3 regions of the Labrys sp. E2SS-1L genome follow, and region 3 is predicted to be linked to each of the others. Evidence: riboswitches for the same ligand, from Rfam matches in the RefSeq annotation. Region 3 holds a riboswitch; each other region holds the start of a gene.
What was found. A riboswitch is a leader RNA that binds a small molecule or an ion and turns the genes downstream of it on or off. The one in region 3 is predicted to bind cobalamin.
Positions count from the first base shown of each region.

Region 1 (6,060 bases), 990 kb from region 3:
ATGCCGCCCTGATGGGTCATCGCGGTCTCTCCCGACAGGCATTGCACCTTGCAGGTGCCGCAGAGCCCCATGGTGCAGCCGGTCGGAATGTTGAGGCCGGCGCCACGGGCGAGTTGGAGAATGGTGTCGCGGCTGGAGGCCGGCACCTCGATGCCGGATTTGGTGAAGGCCACGCTGGCTTCGCCGGCAAGGGCCTCGTCCGCACCGACTTCCTCCATTGGCGTTTCGGCTGGCTGAAAGCTCTCTTCATGATAGCGGCGCATGTCGTAGCCATTGGCTTCGAGCATGTCCTTGACCGCTGCCATGAAGGGTGCGGGGCCGCAGCAGAATACTTCGCGCTCGCGGAAATCCGGTGCGATCAGGCGTAGGGCCGGGGCGTTGAGCCGACCCTGGAAGCCGGTCCAGGCTTCATGGGCCTCGGTCTCTTCCACGATCCAGGCGAGGCGGAGGCGCTGCATGCGTCCGGCCATGCGTTCCAGTTCCTGGCGGAAGATGATCTCGCCCGGCCGGCGTGCGCAGTTGACGAAAGCGATATCGGTGGCGCCGCCGTGGTCTTCGGCAAAACGGGTCATCGACATCATCGGCGTGATGCCCGAGCCGGCCGAGATGAAGAGGTATTTTTCGGCCGGATGACGAGAGAAGCTGAACTGTCCGAGCGGGCCGTAGGCCTTCAAGCGCGTGCCGGGTTTGAGGTTATCAAGCATCCAGCGCGTGCCGATGCTGGAGGCCTGCGCCTTGGCGGTGACGCTGATCGAAAGCGGGCGGGAAGGGCTCGACGACAGCGTATAGGTGCGCAGCACCGGCCCGGCCTCGGCGGGGATCTCCAGCGTGATGAACTGGCCGGGCTCGTAGCGGAACCAGCCCTGTTCGGCGGCGCGGAAGGTGAAGGTCGCGACATCGCGGCCCTCATGGATGATCGAAACGCATTCGAGTGCCTGGCTCTGATCGTTCCAGGGCGGCGTTTCGTCGATATGCCTGAATTTCGCCAGGGCTGCGGAGGGCGTCGGCATGGTGTCTACCCCTGTATATATCGGTTTTGCTAACACCCTCCCCTGGAGCGGGAGGGGCGACGCGAAGCGTCGGGGTGGGGTGTTTTCGTCGGCTGCTGTGTTTCTCACCCCACCCCGGACTTCGTCCGACCCTCCCCCTCCAGGGGAGGGTGAAAGGGCCTCAGGCCACGCTGCGCAGGCGGACGCCGTCATTACCCAGCGCCGCTTCCATGGCGTTGCGATACCATTCGACGAACTGCATCACGCCGCCCTCGTGTTCGGGGGCGTAGGGGCCGGGCGTGTAGACGGGCGAGGAGACGCCGAGCTGGTTCTCCTCGACGATCTGGCGATCCTGGTCGTTGGTCATCTGCCAGACATGGGTGAGTTCATCGAGGTCGTAGTCGACCCCCTCGACCGCATCCTTGTGCACCAGCCATTTGGTGGTGACTTGGGTTTCCTTCGGCCCGATCGGGAGCACGCGGAAGCTGACGGCATGGTCGCCCAGCACGTGGTTCCAGGTGGTGGGATAGTGAAAGAGCAGGAGGGCGCCGATATTGCCTTCCTCGATCGTCGGGCTGAGGGGGCGCTGCACGGCCGGCTTGCCGGACATCGTATAGCTGGCGGCATTGCGCAGCAGCGGCATGCGCGCCATGCGGAACTGGCCGTCATCGGAAATGCTGAAGGTGCTGGGCAGGCCGGCTTCCTCGCAACGCCGCCAATGCTGGCCGATGAGCGGATCCTTGTCGGCGCCCTGCACGCCTGTCACCGTCGGGGCCTCGGGGAAGGTGCGGCAGAGCTCGGGATGATTGCCCGCGCAGTGGTAGCACTCGCGGTTGTTCTCCCAGACCAGCTTCCAATTGCCCTTCTCGACGATGGTGCTCTCGAAGGCCACCTTGGTGTTCTTCAGGCCATGCGGTGCCAGATAGGGCATGGCGCCGGCGCGGAAGGTCTCGAAATCGGGTGCCTCCTTGGCAAGGCAGATCCAGACATAGCCGGCCACGCTCTCGCAATGCACGGGCTTCAGCCCATATTGCGCGGCATCGAAGCCGGGTCCCATGTCGCGGGCGAACAACAGGCGGCCGTCGAGTTCGTAGGTCCACTGATGATAGGGGCAGACCAGCTTGGCGACGCTGCCGCTTGTCGCGGCGCAGAGCCGTGATCCCCGGTGCCGGCAGGAATTGTGAAAGGCGCGAATGGCACCGTCGCCGGAGCGCAGCACGATCACCGGATAATCGCCGACCTGGAGGGTGAAATAGCTGCCCGGCTTGCCGAGCTCGCAGTCATGGCCCGCGAACAGCCATTCGCGATACCAGATGTTCTCCATATCCAGCCGGAAGAATTCCGGGTCGGTGTAGAATTTGCCCTCGAGCGTCGTGCCCGGCTGATGGGTCCGGAGACGGCTCAGCATGTCCTGATGCGCAGTCATGTCAAAATCCCGCGTGACAACCAATGCGTTGACTTGACGGCGGGAGGGGAAAGCGGCCCGGCGGTCTGCGCCGGTGAAAAGGCACAGCCGAACCTCCTTCCGGAACGCCCACCGCGTCCGTCGGTTTTCATCGGGGCTGGTTTCCGGGCTCAGGAGCGGCCTTCCGGCCCGATCGCGACGCCTTCCCAGGTCTTCCCGACCCAGTGGCACCTGCCGCGATCTTCTCCTCTACCGTTGCGGGGGCAGCGCCGGATTTGGACCGGCTTCCCAATTCTCCGGGCCGCCTTGGGAGCGGACCGGCACCTCGAATGAGGATTAGAATACATCGAGTCGGCGCGCCGACTAGAGACGATGCGACGGATGATGGTGTGTTCAGGACATTGTTGTCGAGGGCTTGGAGAGGCAGGTCGGGAAGGGGACACCGAATGTCCATCATCCCCCGCGCGGCGGGGAACGACAAAGCAACCAATCACGCTCTTTTCGAGGTATTTGCGCGGTGCTTAAGCGCGAATGAAATTATTCTCGGTAGCGCTGCCCCTCACCTTACCTCTCCCCGTAAGAACGGGGCGAGGAGACTCCGGCGTCGAGTTTAATGCCGAAAACCCGTCATCTCGCCCACCGGCAGAGCGAGATGAGAGTTTTGAAGACTATTCGCTACGCGTGCGCCCCCTCGCCCCGTTCTTACGGGGAGAGGTAAGGTGAGGGGCAGCGCGCGCCCGACGACAAGGGAATGCAATTCCTGCCCAATGGCCTGCTCCTTGAATGCCCGCCATCAATCCCAGCTCAGCGCACCGCCGTTCTGATATTCGATGACGCGCGTCTCGAAGAAGTTCTTCTCCTTCTTCAGGTCCATCGCCTCGCTCATCCAGGGGAAGGGGTTCTCGACATCAGGAAATACCGGCATGAGGCCGAGCTGGGCGCAGCGCCTGTTGGCGATGAAACGCATATATTGTTCGCACGACACCGCGTTGAGGCCGAGAAAGCCGCGCGGCATGGTATCCCGGCCATAGGCGGCTTCCAGCTCGGCGGCCTCGCGGATCATCCGCTGCAGATCGGCCTGGAAGGTCAGCGTCCACAGATGCGGGTTCTCATGTCTGATCTGGTTGATCACGTCGATGCCGAAATTGAGATGGATGCTCTCGTCGCGCAGGATGTACTGATACTGCTCGGCGATCCCCACCATCTTGTTGCGCCGGCCGAGCGAGAGGATCTGGGCAAAGCCGGTATAGAACCACATGCCCTCGAAGATCACATAGAAGGCGACGAGGTCGCGCAGGAAGGCCTGGTCGGCATCCGGCGTGCCGGTCTTGAAATCGGGATCGTCGAGATGCTGGGTGTGCTTGAGGGCCCAGGCGGCCTTGTCGGTGATCGAGGGAACCTCGCGATACATGTTGAAGAGTTCGCCCTCGTCGAGCCCGAGGCTCTCGACGATGTATTGGAAGGTATGGGTGTGCACGGCCTCCTCGAAAGCCTGGCGCAGCAGATATTGCCGGCATTCGGGATTGGTGAGGTGGCGGTAGATCGCCAGCACGATATTGTTGGCGACCAGGCTCTCGGAGGCGGCGAAGAAACCGAGATTGCGCTTGAGCATGCGCCGCTCGTCCTCGGTCAGGCCGTCACGCGACTTCCACAGCGCGATGTCGGCCTGCATCGAGACCTCGGTCGGCATCCAGTGATTGTTGCAGCCGGCGAGATATTTCTCCCAGGCCCATTTGTATTTGAGCGGCAGGAGCTGGTTCACGTCGGCGCGGGCATTGATCATGCGCTTCTCGTCGACCGTGACGCGGCCGCCCTTGCGGTCGATGGCGCCAAGGCCGGTTGCATCCGCCATGCTCTGCGGCAGGGGAAGCTGGCTTGCGGGCGAAACGGGTTCGGACCAGTCGAGCATCGTCATCGTTTTCTTCTCATCGGAGACATTGTCCGGAAGTAACTGAAGCGGCACCTTTGTCATGCCCGGGCTTGACCCGGGCATCCAGGAACCGCACTTCGTCGTCCGGAGGAGGGAACTGGATTGCCGGGTCAAGCCCGGCAATGACAAAGGTCGAGCCAATTCGAGGCACTTATTGGCGGACGAACTCTTGGAGCGCATTCCACCCTGTTCTCGGCTCACTGGCACGCCTCGCAATCGGGATCGTGGATGGAGCAGGCCTTGCCCCAGGCTTCCGATGCAGCCAGGTCCGGCTGAGCCTCGATCAGGATCGGCGCGGCCGCCTGCGGCACCGTGGCGGAGACGGCATTGAGCTTGCCGTCGGTGCCCTTCAGCGTCGATTTCTCGACATGGGTGGCCGAGCGCGAGCGCAGGTAATAGGTCGTCTTCAGACCACGCTTCCAGGCCAGGCGGTAGAGCGTGTCGAGCTTCTTGCCGGAGGGGTTGGCGATGTAGAGGTTGAGCGACTGGGCCTGGTCGATCCATTTCTGCCGGCGCGCCGCGGCTTCGATCAGCCAGGCCGTGTCGATCTCGAAAGCGGTGGCATAGAGAGCCTTCAGATCCTCGGGGATGCGATCGATCTGTCCGAGCGAGCCATCGAAATATTTGAGATCGGAAATCATGACCTCGTCCCACAGGCCGCGCGTCTTGAGATCGCGGACCAGGGCCGAGGTCACCACCGTGAAATCCCCCGACATGTTCGATTTGACGAAGAGGTTCTGATAGGCCGGCTCGATCGATTGCGAGACGCCGCAGATGTTGGAGATCGTCGCCGTCGGCGCGATCGCCATGGTGTTGGAATTGCGCATGCCGACCGTCTTCACGCGCTGGCGCAACATGTCCCAGGCCAGGGTCGAGCTCACGTCGAAGCTGGCGCCCTCGCGCGCCTCGGCGAGCAGGCCGACCGAGTCGATCGGCAGAATGCCTTGCGACCACAGCGATCCCTCGAAGCTGGGATAGCGACCACGCTCGGCCGCCAGGTCTGTCGAGGCCGAGATGGCGTGGAAGGATACGGCTTCCATGCTCTCGTCGGCGAAGCGCACGGCGTCGTCGGAGGCGTAGGGCAGGCGCAAGGTCTGCAGCGCATCCTGGAAGCCCATGATGCCCAAGCCGACGGGCCGGTGCCTGAGGTTGGAGCGCCGTGCCTCGGGAATGGTGTAGAAATTGATGTCGATGACGTTGTCGAGCATGCGCATCGCCGTCGTCACCGTCGCCCTGAGCTTGTCGAACATCAGGCCGCTGGCATCGACATGGGCAGCAAGGTTCACCGAGCCGAGATTGCACACGGCCACCTCGTCATGGGAGGTGTTCAGCGTGATCTCGGTGCACAGGTTCGAGGAGTGCACCACGCCGACGTGACGCTGGGGCGAGCGGATATTGCAGGGATCCTTGAAGGTGATCCAGGGATGCCCGGTCTCGAACAGCATGGTCAGCATCTTGCGCCATAGATCCTGGGCACGGACCTGCCTGGAGACCTTCAGCTCGCCGCGCGCGGCGCGTGCCTCATGCGCCTCATAGGCGGCCTTGAAGGCGGGGCCGTAGAGATCGTGCAGATCCGGCGTTTCGTCCGGTGAGAACAGGGTCCAGGGGCCATCCTGCTCCACACGTTCCATGAACAGATCCGGCACCCAGTTGGCGGTGTTCATGTCGTGGGTGCGGCGGCGGTCGTCACCCGTGTTCTTGCGCAGATCGAGGAATTCCTCGATGTCGACATGCCA
Region 1 covers NZ_CP172712.1:3,088,592-3,094,651, forward strand. The annotation lists gene ACIGJE_RS14255 (FAD-binding oxidoreductase) at 1-1,010, opposite strand, end outside; gene ACIGJE_RS14260 (aromatic ring-hydroxylating oxygenase subunit alpha) at 1,171-2,415, opposite strand; cobalamin riboswitch at 2,533-2,737, opposite strand; gene ACIGJE_RS14265 (ribonucleotide-diphosphate reductase subunit beta) at 3,188-4,303, opposite strand; gene ACIGJE_RS14270 (ribonucleoside-diphosphate reductase subunit alpha) at 4,522-6,060, opposite strand, start outside.
Region 1: linked by a shared signal. The riboswitch ahead of ACIGJE_RS14260 (aromatic ring-hydroxylating oxygenase subunit alpha) and the one ahead of bluB (5,6-dimethylbenzimidazole synthase) in region 3 are both predicted to bind cobalamin.

Region 2 (6,060 bases), 510 kb from region 3:
ATGGCGTAGCTGATGTTGGGCCGGTCGAAGCTGGTGGCGAAGACCTCGGCCTGGTTGAGACCGAGCCGCTCGATGATGTCGGCACGGGTGACCGGATCGGCCGTGGCGGTGAGGGCGATGCGCGGCACGCCGGGGAAGGACGCGGCGAGGCCGCCTAGCTCGCGATATTCGGGCCGAAAGTCGTGGCCCCACTGGCTGACGCAATGGGCCTCGTCGATGGCGAAGAGCGCGATGTCGGCATCGGCGATCAGGGCCTGGAAACCTTGCGTCGCCACGCGCTCGGGCGCGACATAGAGGAGGTCGAGCTTGCCGTCCATCAGGGAACGACGGACCTTATAGGCCTCCTCGCGCGACAGGGAGGAGTTGAGCGCCGCCGCCCGCACGCCGGCCTGCTTGAGTGCCTCGACCTGGTCGCGCATCAGCGCGATCAGCGGCGAGACCACGATGCCGACGCCGCGCCGGCACAGAGCCGGGATCTGGTAGCACAGCGACTTGCCGGCTCCCGTCGGGAACAGCACCACCGCATCGCCCCCTCCGGTGACATGGCGCACCACCGCCTCCTGCTGGCCGCGAAAGGCGGCGTAGCCGAACACGCTATTGAGGATGGCGAGTGGATCTCGCGGAGAGGAGAGGGTCATGCCGGCAGGATGCACCTTGGTGCCTGATTCCATTGCAGGGTGAAGCGTGAGGCTTACCCGACAAGGGCCGTGATTCGAAAATTTCCCGCATGGATTTCCTCTGCTGGCAGACAAATCCGGTGGAATGATCACGGTCGAGAATGCCAGCAAGCCTCTGCCCACCTGCGTGGCGATTGCTGGGGTGACGATGGTGAGAGCTCGCTTGCGATTGCGATAGTTATGTTATAACGTTTCATATAAATCAAAATTCAATGAGGCCTCCCGGCAGCGACATGCTGCGGGGCATCCGCAACGGATCAAGGAATTCCGACATCATGCAGCCCGCGCCGCAGACACCCGTCACCGTCCTCACCGGCTATCTCGGGGCAGGCAAGACCACGCTTCTCAACCGTATCCTGACCGAGAGCCACGGCAGGAAATATGCGGTCATCGTCAATGAGTTCGGCGAAGTCGGCATCGACAATGACCTTGTCGTGGATACCGACGAGGAAATCTTCGAGATGAACAATGGCTGTATCTGCTGCACGGTGCGCGGCGACCTCATTCGCATCATCGAGGGCCTGATGCGTCGGCGCGACCGCTTCGATGCCATCCTGATCGAGACGACCGGGCTGGCCGATCCCGCACCGGTTGCCCAGACGTTCTTCGTCGATGACGATGTGCGCGCCAAGACCCAGCTCGACTCCATCGTCACCGTGGTCGACGCCCGGCATTTGCTCGGCGAGATCGAGACGGCGCATGAGGCGCAGGAGCAGCTTGCCTTCGCCGACACGATCCTCCTCAACAAGATCGATCTGGTCACGGCAGAGGAACTCGATCGGGTGGTGAAGCGGATCCGTCGCATCAATCCCACCGCCACTCTCCACGAGACCCGGCGTTGCGACATCGCGCTCGACAAGGTGCTCGGCCGCGGCGCGTTCGACCTCGACCGTATCCTCGAAGCCGAGCCTGATTTCCTCGAGGGTTTCCATGACCACGACCATGACGATCATGTCGGCAGCTTCGCTCTCGTGTCCCAGGAGCCGCTCGATCCCGGCAAATTCATGCCCTGGCTCAACATGATCGTGCAACAGTTCGGCACGGACATGCTGCGCCTGAAGGGCATCGTCGCCTTCGATGGCGATCCGCAGCGCTTCGTCGTGCAGGGCGTGCACATGCTGCTCGAAGGCGATCATCAGCGTGCCTGGAAGCCCGAGGAGGAGCGTCGAAGCCGCCTGGTCTTCATCGGGCGCAACCTGCCGAAGGACGTGATCGAACAGGGCTTCCTGGCTTGTCGGGCCTGACGCGGGAAGGCAGGGCACGGCATCAGGGGCCGTTCGCTTTGCATATTCGCTTGACCGCGGTCGTGACGCCCCGATAACTGTGCGGTGACGGTTCCCGTCGGATGCAAGTCCGTCGGGAGTAATAGGGAACACGGTTCGGCTTTCTAAAAGCCCATGCCGTGGCTGCCCCCGCAACTGTAGGCGGATTGCCAAGTATCCCCGTGGCGCGAAAGGCGCCATGCCACTGTGGGTCTCCCATGGGAAGGCAGATGCAAGGCCTTTATCCGCGAGCCAGGAAACCTGCCGTCATCTCGATCAATCCCATGTCACGGGCGGGGATGCCCGGAACAGGAGACAATGTGACGTTTCTTCCCGACGTTTCGGGCGCTTGCCCGCCTGTTCCCTCCGCTTCGCACGCTCACGTCCTTTGCCACAGCCTGGCCTGAGGAAACCTCACGGTATTCGGCTGATGCTGAAGACCGCTGCTTCCCTTATCGCGAAACGAGAGAACGTCATGATCCTTTCAACGAGCAAGGCCCGCTGGTCCAGCTTCGCCGTCATGCTTGCGGCCAGCTTTGGCTTGGCGCTGGGTATCGATCCGGCGGCTGCGCAGGCAACGAAATATCCCCTCAAGCTCACCAATTGCGGCCGCACCGTCACCTTCGAGCATGCGCCGCAGCGCACCGTTTCCGTCGGCCAGAGCAGCACGGAGGTTCTCTATCTCCTCGGCCTGGCCGACAAGGTCGTCGGCACGGCGGTGTGGTTCGGCCCTGTATTGCCCGGCTATGAAGCGGCCAATGCCAAAATTCCGCGTCTGGCCGACAATGATCCGAGCTTCGAAAGCGTGATCGCCAGGAAGCCGGATCTTGTGACGGCGCAGTTCCAATGGCATGTCGGGCCTAGCGGTATTGTCGGCAAGCCCGAGCAGTTCGAGGAACTTGGCATCCCGACCTATGTTTCGCCCGCCGATTGCGTCGGCAAGGACAATTCCAGCGGCGGCGACGGCACGCGCGGCACCCTCTTCACCATGGATCTGGTCTATCGGGAGATCACCGAGCTTGCCGAGATCTTCGACGTGCAGGAGCGCGGGGCGAAAGTCGTCGCCGAGCTGAAAGCGCGTGAGGAAGCCGCCCGCCTCAAGATCGCGGCCGGCGATGGCAAGGTCTCCGCCGCCTTCTGGTTCTCGAGCGCCAAGGTCGACGTCGATCCCTATATGGCCGGCAAGAACAGCGTGCCGGGCTATATCATGTCCGCGTTGGGTGTGCGGAACGTCGTGGAGAGCGAGGAGGAGTGGCCGAGCGTCGGCTGGGAGACCATCGCCAAGGCCGATCCGACCATCATCGTCGCCGGCCGGATGGATCGTCGCCGCTATCCGGCCGACGACATCGCCGTGAAGCTCAACTTTCTCAAGACCGATCCGGTGGCAAGCCTGATGCCGGCGGTCAAGCAGGGCCATGTCGTGGAGATGGACGTGCAGGCGATGCAGCCGAGCGTGCGCGTCGTCGAGGGCATCGAGATGCTCGCCGATGCCATCCAGCGTTTCGGCCTGAAGCGCTGAGATGAATCGCCCCGTCACACGATTGCTGGCGATCGGGATGCTGGCGCTGGCGGTGCTCGTGCTGGCCCTCTGGCTGGGCGCCGCCATTGGCGAGACGGCCATTCCGATGGACGTCGTCGCCAAGACGGCTGCCAACCGCCTGTGGGGCGCCGGCTATGGTCTGGATCGCATCGATGAAGGCATCGTGTGGAACTACCGGCTGAGCCGCGCGGTCGTCGCGGCCTGCTGCGGCGCGGCCCTGGCGTTGTCGGGCGTCGTGCTGCAGTCGCTGCTGCGCAACGTCCTGGCCGATCCCTATGTCCTCGGCATCTCGGCTGGGGCATCGACGGGAGCGGTCGGGGTCGTCATCCTCGGCCTCGGGGCAGGGGTCCTGAGCCTGCCCGCCGGCGCCTTTCTCGGTGCGCTGACGGCCTTCGGCTTCGTCGCCTTGCTGGCGATGCGCTCGGGCCGCGGCACCGGCGCGGTGATCCTGGCCGGGGTCGCCGGATCCCAGCTCTTCAATGCCCTGACCTCCTTCATCGTTACCAAGGCGGCCAATGCCGAACAGGCGCGCGGCATCATGTTCTGGTTGCTGGGCAATCTCTCGGGTGTACGCTGGCCCGACGTCTGGCTGGCGCTGCCGGTCACGGCTGTAGGGCTGCTGGTCTGCCTGTGGCATGCCCGCGCGCTCGATGCCTTCACCTTCGGCACGGAATCGGCGGCGTCCCTCGGCATCTCCGTCCGGCGCGCCTATGTCGTGCTCGTCGGTGTTGCGGCGATGATGACGGCCGTGATGGTCAGTATCGTCGGATCGATCGGCTTCGTCGGGCTGGTGATCCCCCATGCGGCGCGGATGGTTGTGGGCGTGCGCCATGGGCGCCTGCTGCCGGCCAGCGCCTTGATCGGCGCCGTCTTCATGATCATCGCCGACATTCTGTCCCGCATCATCATCCCCGGCCAGGTTCTGCCGATCGGCGTGATCACGGCTCTGGTCGGTGCGCCGGCTTTCGCTCTCATCCTCAGCCAAAGAAAGGCGACGGCATGAGCCTGTCGGCCCACGATCTGTCCTGGTCGGCTGGTGGGGTCTCGATCCTGCACGGAGTATCGCTGGAGGTCCGTCCGGGCGAGTTGCTCGGCATCATCGGCCCGAACGGTTCGGGCAAGACCAGCCTGATGTCCCTGCTGGCCGGCATTCGCCGTCCGCAGGGGGGGCAGGTGCTTCTCTCGGGCCAGCCGCTCCATGGCCTCGCCCGCCGCGAAGTCGCACGCCGCATCGCCCTGGTCGAACAGCAGGCCGAGACGGCCGAGCGCATTACCGCCCGCCAGGCCGTGGAGCTTGGGCGAACACCGCATCTGGGGGCCTTCACGCCCTGGTCGAACCAGGACGATGCTATCGTCGACCTCGCGCTCGAGGAGGTGGCGATGACCGCCCTTGCCGGTCGCCTGTGGCACACGCTCTCCGGTGGGGAACGCCAGCGCCTCCACATCGCTCGTGCCCTGGCGCAGCAGCCGGAGATCCTGCTTCTCGACGAGCCCACCAATCATCTCGATATCGGCCACCAGATCGGCCTTTTGCATCTGGTGCACCGTCAGAACCTCACCGTGGTGGCGGCCCTGCATGACCTCAACCACGCGGCGATGTTCTGCGACCGCATTGCCCTGATGCAGGCGGGACGGATCGAGGCGATCGGTCCTCCGTCCGAGGTGCTGACGGCGGCGCGCATCCAGTCGGTCTTCGGTGTCGCCGCCGAAATCGTTCGCGACGGCGCGGGAGGCTGCTTCATTCGCTATCGGCATCCGGATCTTCCTGCACCGCGGGCGGGCTGGATCGCGGCGGCGTCATGACCCGCATCCGCCAACAGATGGAGAGAACCGTCAGATGACCAGCACCGGCACCGCGAATTACGATCTCAAGGAAGAGATCCGCGATTACTGGTCGGGGCGGTCGGAAACCTTCGACCGCGCCTTCGGGCATCACATTCCCGAAGGTCCGGAATTCGAGGCCTGGGCTGCGGCGATCCGCGATCATCTCGGCAGCGATCCGCGCCGGGTTCTCGACCTCGCCTGCGGCACGGGCGAGATCACCAAGCTGCTGCTGGCGCTCGGCCACGAGGTCACGGCCCTGGATTTTTCCGAGGCGATGCTGGCTGTCGCCCGGCGCAAGCATGCCGGGCGACAGCGCCTGCGCTTCCGGCTCGGCGATGCCGAAAACACCATGGAACCGGAAGGCGCCTATGATGCCGTCGTCTGCCGGCATCTGGTCTGGACGCTGACCGAGCCGCAGAAGGCCTTCGCCGATTGGCATCGCGTGCTGAAGCCGGGCGGCAGATTGCTGTTCTTCGACGGGGATTGGGCGAGACCGACCAGGACCGGACGCATGGCGTCCAGGCTCATCGCCCTGATCGATCGCCTCGGTGGCGCCGATCCCTACTATGATGGCGCGATGGGCGAACGCCATGCCCGCATCATGGAGCGGCTGCCTTTTGGCCGGGGACTGCGGAGCACCGATCTCCTGCCGCTCCTGGAGCAGGCCGGTTTCAGGGATGTCGTCGTCTCCTCGCATCGGCCGATCGCCGCCGCCCAGAGGCGCCGAGCGAATCTGCGCAACCGGCTGCGCACCTAT
Region 2 covers NZ_CP172712.1:2,604,043-2,610,102, forward strand. The annotation lists gene recQ (DNA helicase RecQ) at 1-671, opposite strand, end outside; gene ACIGJE_RS12005 (CobW family GTP-binding protein) at 953-1,921, shown strand; cobalamin riboswitch at 1,993-2,222, shown strand; gene ACIGJE_RS12010 (ABC transporter substrate-binding protein) at 2,415-3,458, shown strand; gene ACIGJE_RS12015 (FecCD family ABC transporter permease) at 3,460-4,482, shown strand; gene ACIGJE_RS12020 (ABC transporter ATP-binding protein) at 4,479-5,282, shown strand; gene ACIGJE_RS12025 (class I SAM-dependent methyltransferase) at 5,317-6,060, shown strand, end outside.
Region 2: linked by a shared signal. The riboswitch ahead of ACIGJE_RS12010 (ABC transporter substrate-binding protein) and the one ahead of bluB (5,6-dimethylbenzimidazole synthase) in region 3 are both predicted to bind cobalamin.

Region 3 (6,060 bases):
TCTCGGGCGCCCGGCCGATGCCGATATTGGTGGCCTCGATCACCGTATGGCCGCCGAGCGCCTGGAAGCGCTTGAGCTCGGACAGAGCGAGGTCGCTGTCGTCGAGCGAGACATTGTCGCGGTTCATATAGGGGTTCATCCGCAATTCGCCGATGATCTCGATATTCACCGCCTGCTCGGCGATCGCCTGCTCGTCCGGGTGGCACGGGCATTTCCAGGTGCGGGCGCCGTCGAGCAGGATGTGCTCGTGCATCAGGGTGATGCCGAGATCGTCCACCGGCACGGGGCCGAGCACGGTCATGGCGGTGCCGGATCGGATGCCGATCGGCTTGCGTTCGGCGGGACGGGGCTGGAACAGGTGATCCATGCTCAATGGCTCCATGCTCAATGGCTTCTCATGGCGCCCTTGAACAGGCGGAAATTGAGCCAGATGGCGATCAGGATGATCGAACCGGTGACGATGGGTGTCAGGAAGGGCGACATATGCGCCAGCACCAGGCCGTTGGCGATCACCGCCACCGTCAGCGCCCCCAGCACCGTGCCGACAACGGTGCCGCGCCCGCCGAACAGGCTGGTGCCGCCCAGCACCACGGCGGCGATGACGTCGAGCTCGAAACCCTGGCCGGCATTGGAGGAGCCGGAGCCGAGGCGCGCCGCCAGGATGACGCCGGCGGCGGATGCCGCCATGCTGGAGAGGATGTAGACACACAGCACCACGAAGCGGGTGTTGATGCCGGCGCGCCTGACGGCCTCGGCATTGGCGCCGACGCCGGTGACATAGCGGCCGAAGGGCGTCCGGTTGAAGACGAGGAAGGCGATGACCAGCACCACCAGGGCGATCAGGGCCGGCACGGGCATGCCGAGGAACCAGGCCCGGCCGATCGCGGTGAAGGGACTCTGCGCCTCGACCGGGATCGAATAGCCTGCGGTGATCAGGAGTGCGAGGCCGCGGATCACCGACAGGCCGGCCAGCGTGACGATGAAGGCGGGGATGCGCTCATAGGCGATGAAGAAGCCCTGTATGGCGCCGATCACGCCGCCCATCGCCAGCATCAGCACGATGACGAGGGGCCAGGGAATGCCGGCCTGCAGGGAGGCCGCCGACAGGGTCGCGGCGAGCGCCAGAACCGAGCCGACCGAAAGGTCGATGCCGCCCGTGGTGATCACGAAGGTCATCGCGGCCGCCACGATCAGCAGCGGTGCCGACTGGCGCACGATGTTGAGGAGGTTGGGGGCGGTGAGGAAGGCCTCGGTCCAGATCGAGAAGACCAGGCAGACGAAAATGAAGAACAGCGCGATCGAGATGATGCTGCCGTTCGCCATCGCCTTGTCGCGCCAGCGGGCCTTGTGGACGCGCGGGCGATGGGCGGGCGTGGTGGATGAGGCCGTCATGCGCGAGCTCCGTTGTCCTTGGAGGCGTTGTCCTTGGGGGCTCCGGCGGAGCGGGCGTTGAATTTGCGGCCGACGATGAGGTTGACCACCTCCTCGATATTGGTGTCCTCGATCCGGCGCTCGGCGACGTTGCGGCCCTCATACATCACCTGGATGCGGTCGCAGACGAGGAAGAGGTCCTGCAGGCGGTGGGTGATCAGGATCACGCTGACGCCGCGGGCGCTGACGGTGCGGATCAGCTCGAGCACCGCCTCGACTTCGGCGACGGCCAAGGCGGCCGTAGGCTCGTCCATGATCAGCACGGAGGGGTTGAAGGAAGCCGCGCGACCGATGGCGATCGACTGGCGCTGGCCGCCGGAGAGGTTCTCGACCTTCAGCCTGGTATCGGCGATGACGATGCCGAGCTTGTCGAGCATGTCGCGGGCCTGCCCATGCATGCGGCGCTGATCGAGGAAGGGCACGCCGAGGATACGGTGCCGAGGCTCGCGGCCGAGGAAGAGATTGCCGGCAACGTCGACGCTGTCGCACAGCGAAAGGTCCTGATAGACCATCTCCACCCGCGCGGCGCGGGCATCGGCGGGGGAGGCGAAGGATTGTACCTTGCCGTCGATCTCGATCGTGCCGGAGTCGGGGATCACGGCGCCCGAGAGCACCTTGCTCAGGGTCGACTTGCCGGCACCGTTGTCGCCGACCAGTCCCAGCACCTCGCCGGGCCTGAGCATCAGCGATACGTCGTCCAGGGTCTGGATCGTGTTGTATCGCTTGGAGATACCGGTCATCTTGACGCGGTAGGGTTCGCCACTGTCCATCATGGTTCCGCCTGGCAATGAAAAGTCTGTCCCGAGGCTTCGGGAATGAGACTTCACAAATCTCGAAAGCTCGCGCTGCCCCTCACCTTACCTCTCCCCGTAAGAACGGGGCGAGGGGGCGCAAGCGTTGTGATCGATTCTTGAGCCCTGTCATCTCGCCCAACGGTTGGGCGAGATGAGATCTTTTCGGTATGAAATGCGCGATCGAAGTCCCCTCGCCCCGTTCTTACGGGGAGAGGTAAGGTGAGGGGCAGCGCGACCTTAATCAGGAAATCGCCGTCGGCCCGTTACTTGAACATGCCCCGGAACTTGTCGACGTTCTCCTTGGTGACGATCGTCACGGGAACGTTGATGATCGGCTCGATCTTCTCGCCCTTCTTGAGCTTGGTCAGGGCTTCCACCGCAGCCTTGCCTTCGCCGGCCGGGTCCTGCTGGATCACGCCGGTCACCCAGCCCTGGTCGATGCCTTCGATGGCCTGCTTGGTCAGGTCCCAGCCGAAGACCTTGACGCCGTCGGTGCGCCCCTGGCTGGTCACGGCGGAGACGGTGCCGAGCAGGGCGGGCTCGCCGGTGGCGTAGAGCGTGGTCATGTCGGGGTTGGCCGTCATCAGGTTCTCGGCGGCACTCAGCGCCACGTCCTGCACGTTCTGGCCGTCGACGGTGTCGAGGAAGGTGACCTTGAGGCCGCTGGCCGTCACCGCCTTCTTGAAGCCGTCCAGCCGCTGGTTCTGGATGTAGGAATTGAGGGCGCCGACCACGCCGATCTTGGCGGTGCCATTCAGCTTGGCCTTGACGTAGTCGGCATAGAACTTGCCGATGTCCTCGCCCGCCTTGAGATTGTCGACGCCGACGAAGGAGACATTGTCGCCGTCGGGAATCTGGGCATCGATGGCGATGACGGGGATGCCGGCCTTCTTGGCGGCGGTGATGGCGGGCTTCACGCCATTGACGTCGATGGCGATCAGGATGATGCCGTCGACCTTCTGGGTGATGTAGTTCTCGATCGCGTCGTTCTGGGCGCTTGGAACATTGTTGGCGTTGAAGATGACGAGCTTGGCGCCGGCCGCCTTGGCGGCGGCTTCAGCGCCTTCGTTGATCTGGTTGAAGAACAGGGCCTGCTGGTTGATGGTGACCAGGGCGAAAGTGTCGGCCGAAGCGGACACCGATCCGAGGGACAGCGCCAGGGCTGCCGCCGCCGCGCAGCCGGCGAGATATTTTGAAAGCCGCATTTCAATTCCCTTCATGGATGGCCCGTGCCGGGCTCATTCTCAGTTCTGACATCCGCATCATTCAAGAGACTTGAATTCATGTCAAGTTACTTGAATGGCGGTTTCGGGGATTCTTGAAACGCCGACGGCGTAAAGCCTCAGAAGGTGGCGGGCGTGTTGACCCAGAAGATGCTGGCGCGCTCGGTTCCGGTGTTGCGATACCAGTGCGGCAGTTCCGACTTGAACACGAAGGTATCGCCGGCGGAGAGCTTGAAGGTGCGCTCGCCGACCATCAGCTCCACGGTTCCGGCCAGCACATAGCCGACTTCCTCGCCCTGGTGCTGGATCGGCCCGGCGCTCTCGCCGCCGGCCTCGATATGGTGGATGTTGCACTGGAGAAGGTGGCCGGGCGAATAGGGAATCACCCGTTCCAGCGAAATGCCTTCGCCGCGCCGGAGCGGGTCCAGCGAGATCAGCGGGCGCGTGCCGGCGCGAAAGACGATGCCCTCTTCGCTATCCGATTCCTCGAACATCCAGCCGATATTGGTGCCGAGCACCTCGACGAGGCGATGCAGCATCGGCAGGGAAGGGGAAGCCTTGCCGTTCTCGATCTTGGACAACAGGCTTTCCGAGCAGTCCGCGGCCGTGGCCAGGGCCTTTAGCGTCAGCCCCCTTGTCTGCCGGGCCAGGCGAAGGCGGGTGCCGAGCCGCACGGGATTGGCCTGTTCCAGGGGATCGGGCTGATCGCCGGCGCGCCGTTTGAGATCGATTTTGTTCATTTCGCGATTGCCAGGATGCGTCATTGCCCGAAAGCCTAGCCGACGATTCTAGGCCACAAGCCTGCACCCTGTCCACTTCGCCGCTGGCAGCTCGGCATCGGCGCCCCAAACGGCTGGGCAGCCGGCACCTGCCATGCTACACCCGCAAGACCTTCGGTGCCCGCTTGCGGGAGAATCGGGAACGCGGTTTGAAGCCGCGACGTGCCCAACGCTGTAAGGGGGACTATCCGGGCAGGTTTCAGGCCACTCGTTCTGCGGGGAAGGCGTCCGGATGGGTGGATCCCGAGTCAGAAGACCGGCCGGAGGCGATAGATCGGCGTGCGCGGACGGCGCGGCGATTGCCATCGCAAGGGGAATGACGATGGACCCATCCAACGAGGCGCTCGCGCCCTCGGGGCCGTTTTCGCCGGCCGAACGTGAAGCCGTCTATCGCGCTATCTTCACCCGGCGGGACGTTCGCAGCCAGTTCAGCCCGCAGCCTGTGCCGGATGATGTCCTCGCCCGCATCCTCACGGCCGGGCATCACGCGCCCTCGGTCGGCTTCATGCAGCCCTGGAGTTTTCTCGTGCTGCGCTGCCCCGAAACCCGGCGCAAGGTGCAGGCTCTGTTCGAGGAAGCCAATGCCGAGGCCGTGGCAATGTTCCCGCCTGAAAAGCAGGCGCAATATCGCGCGCTGAAGCTGGAAGGCATCATCGATGCCCCGGTCAATCTGTGCATCACCTGCGATCCCGACCGCGCCGGCCCGGTGGTGCTTGGCCGCACCCATGACATGGCGATGGACCGCTATTCCACCGTCTGCGCGGTGCAGAATATCTGGCTGGCTGCACGGGCCGAGGGGGTCGGGGTCGGCTGGGTCAGTATCGTCGATCCGGCGCGCCTGCGTGAGGCGCTGGGCATTCCCGCGCGGGTGGTGCCGGTCGCCTATCTGTGCCTGGGCTATGTGCACGAAGCCTATGCCCGGCCCGAACTGGAGGTGAAGGGCTGGCGCCAGCGCCTGCCGCCGGAGGCTGTGCTGAGCTTCGACGGCTGGGACGGCCGGCAGCCCGGCCATCCCTTGCTCGCCGCCATGCGGGCCGCTATGGGAGATGCAGCTTCATAGAGCAAAGCACAAAATGCTTTGGGGTGGCCGGCGCAGATATGCGCCGTCCCGATCGGATGATACGGGCGATGGATTTCCTGCGTAAGAATGCGATCTGGATCATTGCTCTGCTGATCACCAGCCTGGTCCTGCTGGAGGGGCCGAGGGCGATCCTGATCGGAGCGTTCGTGGCCGCCGTCGTCGGCCTGTTCTGGCTGTTGCGCGGCAAGGCCCGCAAGCCGGCGGCAGCACGCCGGCTCGAGGCCGTCCCGAAGGTGGTTCCCCTCCCGCTCGACCGGGGTGCCGACACGGTCCGGCCTCAGGCGCTGGAGCGTGTCTCGCTCAAGGCCATCGATGATCCCAGGCTCGCTGCCGTCGTCCTGATGATCCAGCTCGTCCGCACCAATGGGTTGCTGACCCGGGCCGAACGGGACACCATCCTCGCCCTGATGAGCGACCCGCTCGGGATCGGCGACCGCGAGCGTATCTATGAGCAGGCCTTGCAATTGACGGATCGCGGCCGGGTGTTCACGCCGGTTGCCGAGGAATTGGTGCCGCTTTTCCGCGCCCGCCTGTCTTTGCCCGAGCGCCAGCAGCTCATCGACATGCTGACCGAGGTCGCCAATGCCTATGGTGAGGCCAGCGATTTGCAGCGCGAGGCGATCGTTCGCCTGAAGCGGCACCTGCTCGCGCCGGATGCCGCAGCCGGGCGCTCGCTCAATTGAAATAGAAGGCGTAGCTCGCGACGTCGCCGCCGAAGATGCGCGTGGCCTGTCCCCAGGCCTCGGCGTCCA
Region 3 covers NZ_CP172712.1:2,095,045-2,101,104, forward strand. The annotation lists gene ACIGJE_RS09695 (phosphotriesterase family protein) at 1-367, opposite strand, end outside; gene ACIGJE_RS09700 (ABC transporter permease) at 385-1,392, opposite strand; gene ACIGJE_RS09705 (ATP-binding cassette domain-containing protein) at 1,389-2,204, opposite strand; gene ACIGJE_RS09710 (ABC transporter substrate-binding protein) at 2,489-3,430, opposite strand; gene ACIGJE_RS09715 (cupin domain-containing protein) at 3,568-4,188, opposite strand; cobalamin riboswitch at 4,326-4,506, shown strand; gene bluB (5,6-dimethylbenzimidazole synthase) at 4,550-5,287, shown strand; gene ACIGJE_RS09725 (TerB family tellurite resistance protein) at 5,356-5,991, shown strand; gene ACIGJE_RS09730 (hypothetical protein) at 5,984-6,060, opposite strand, start outside.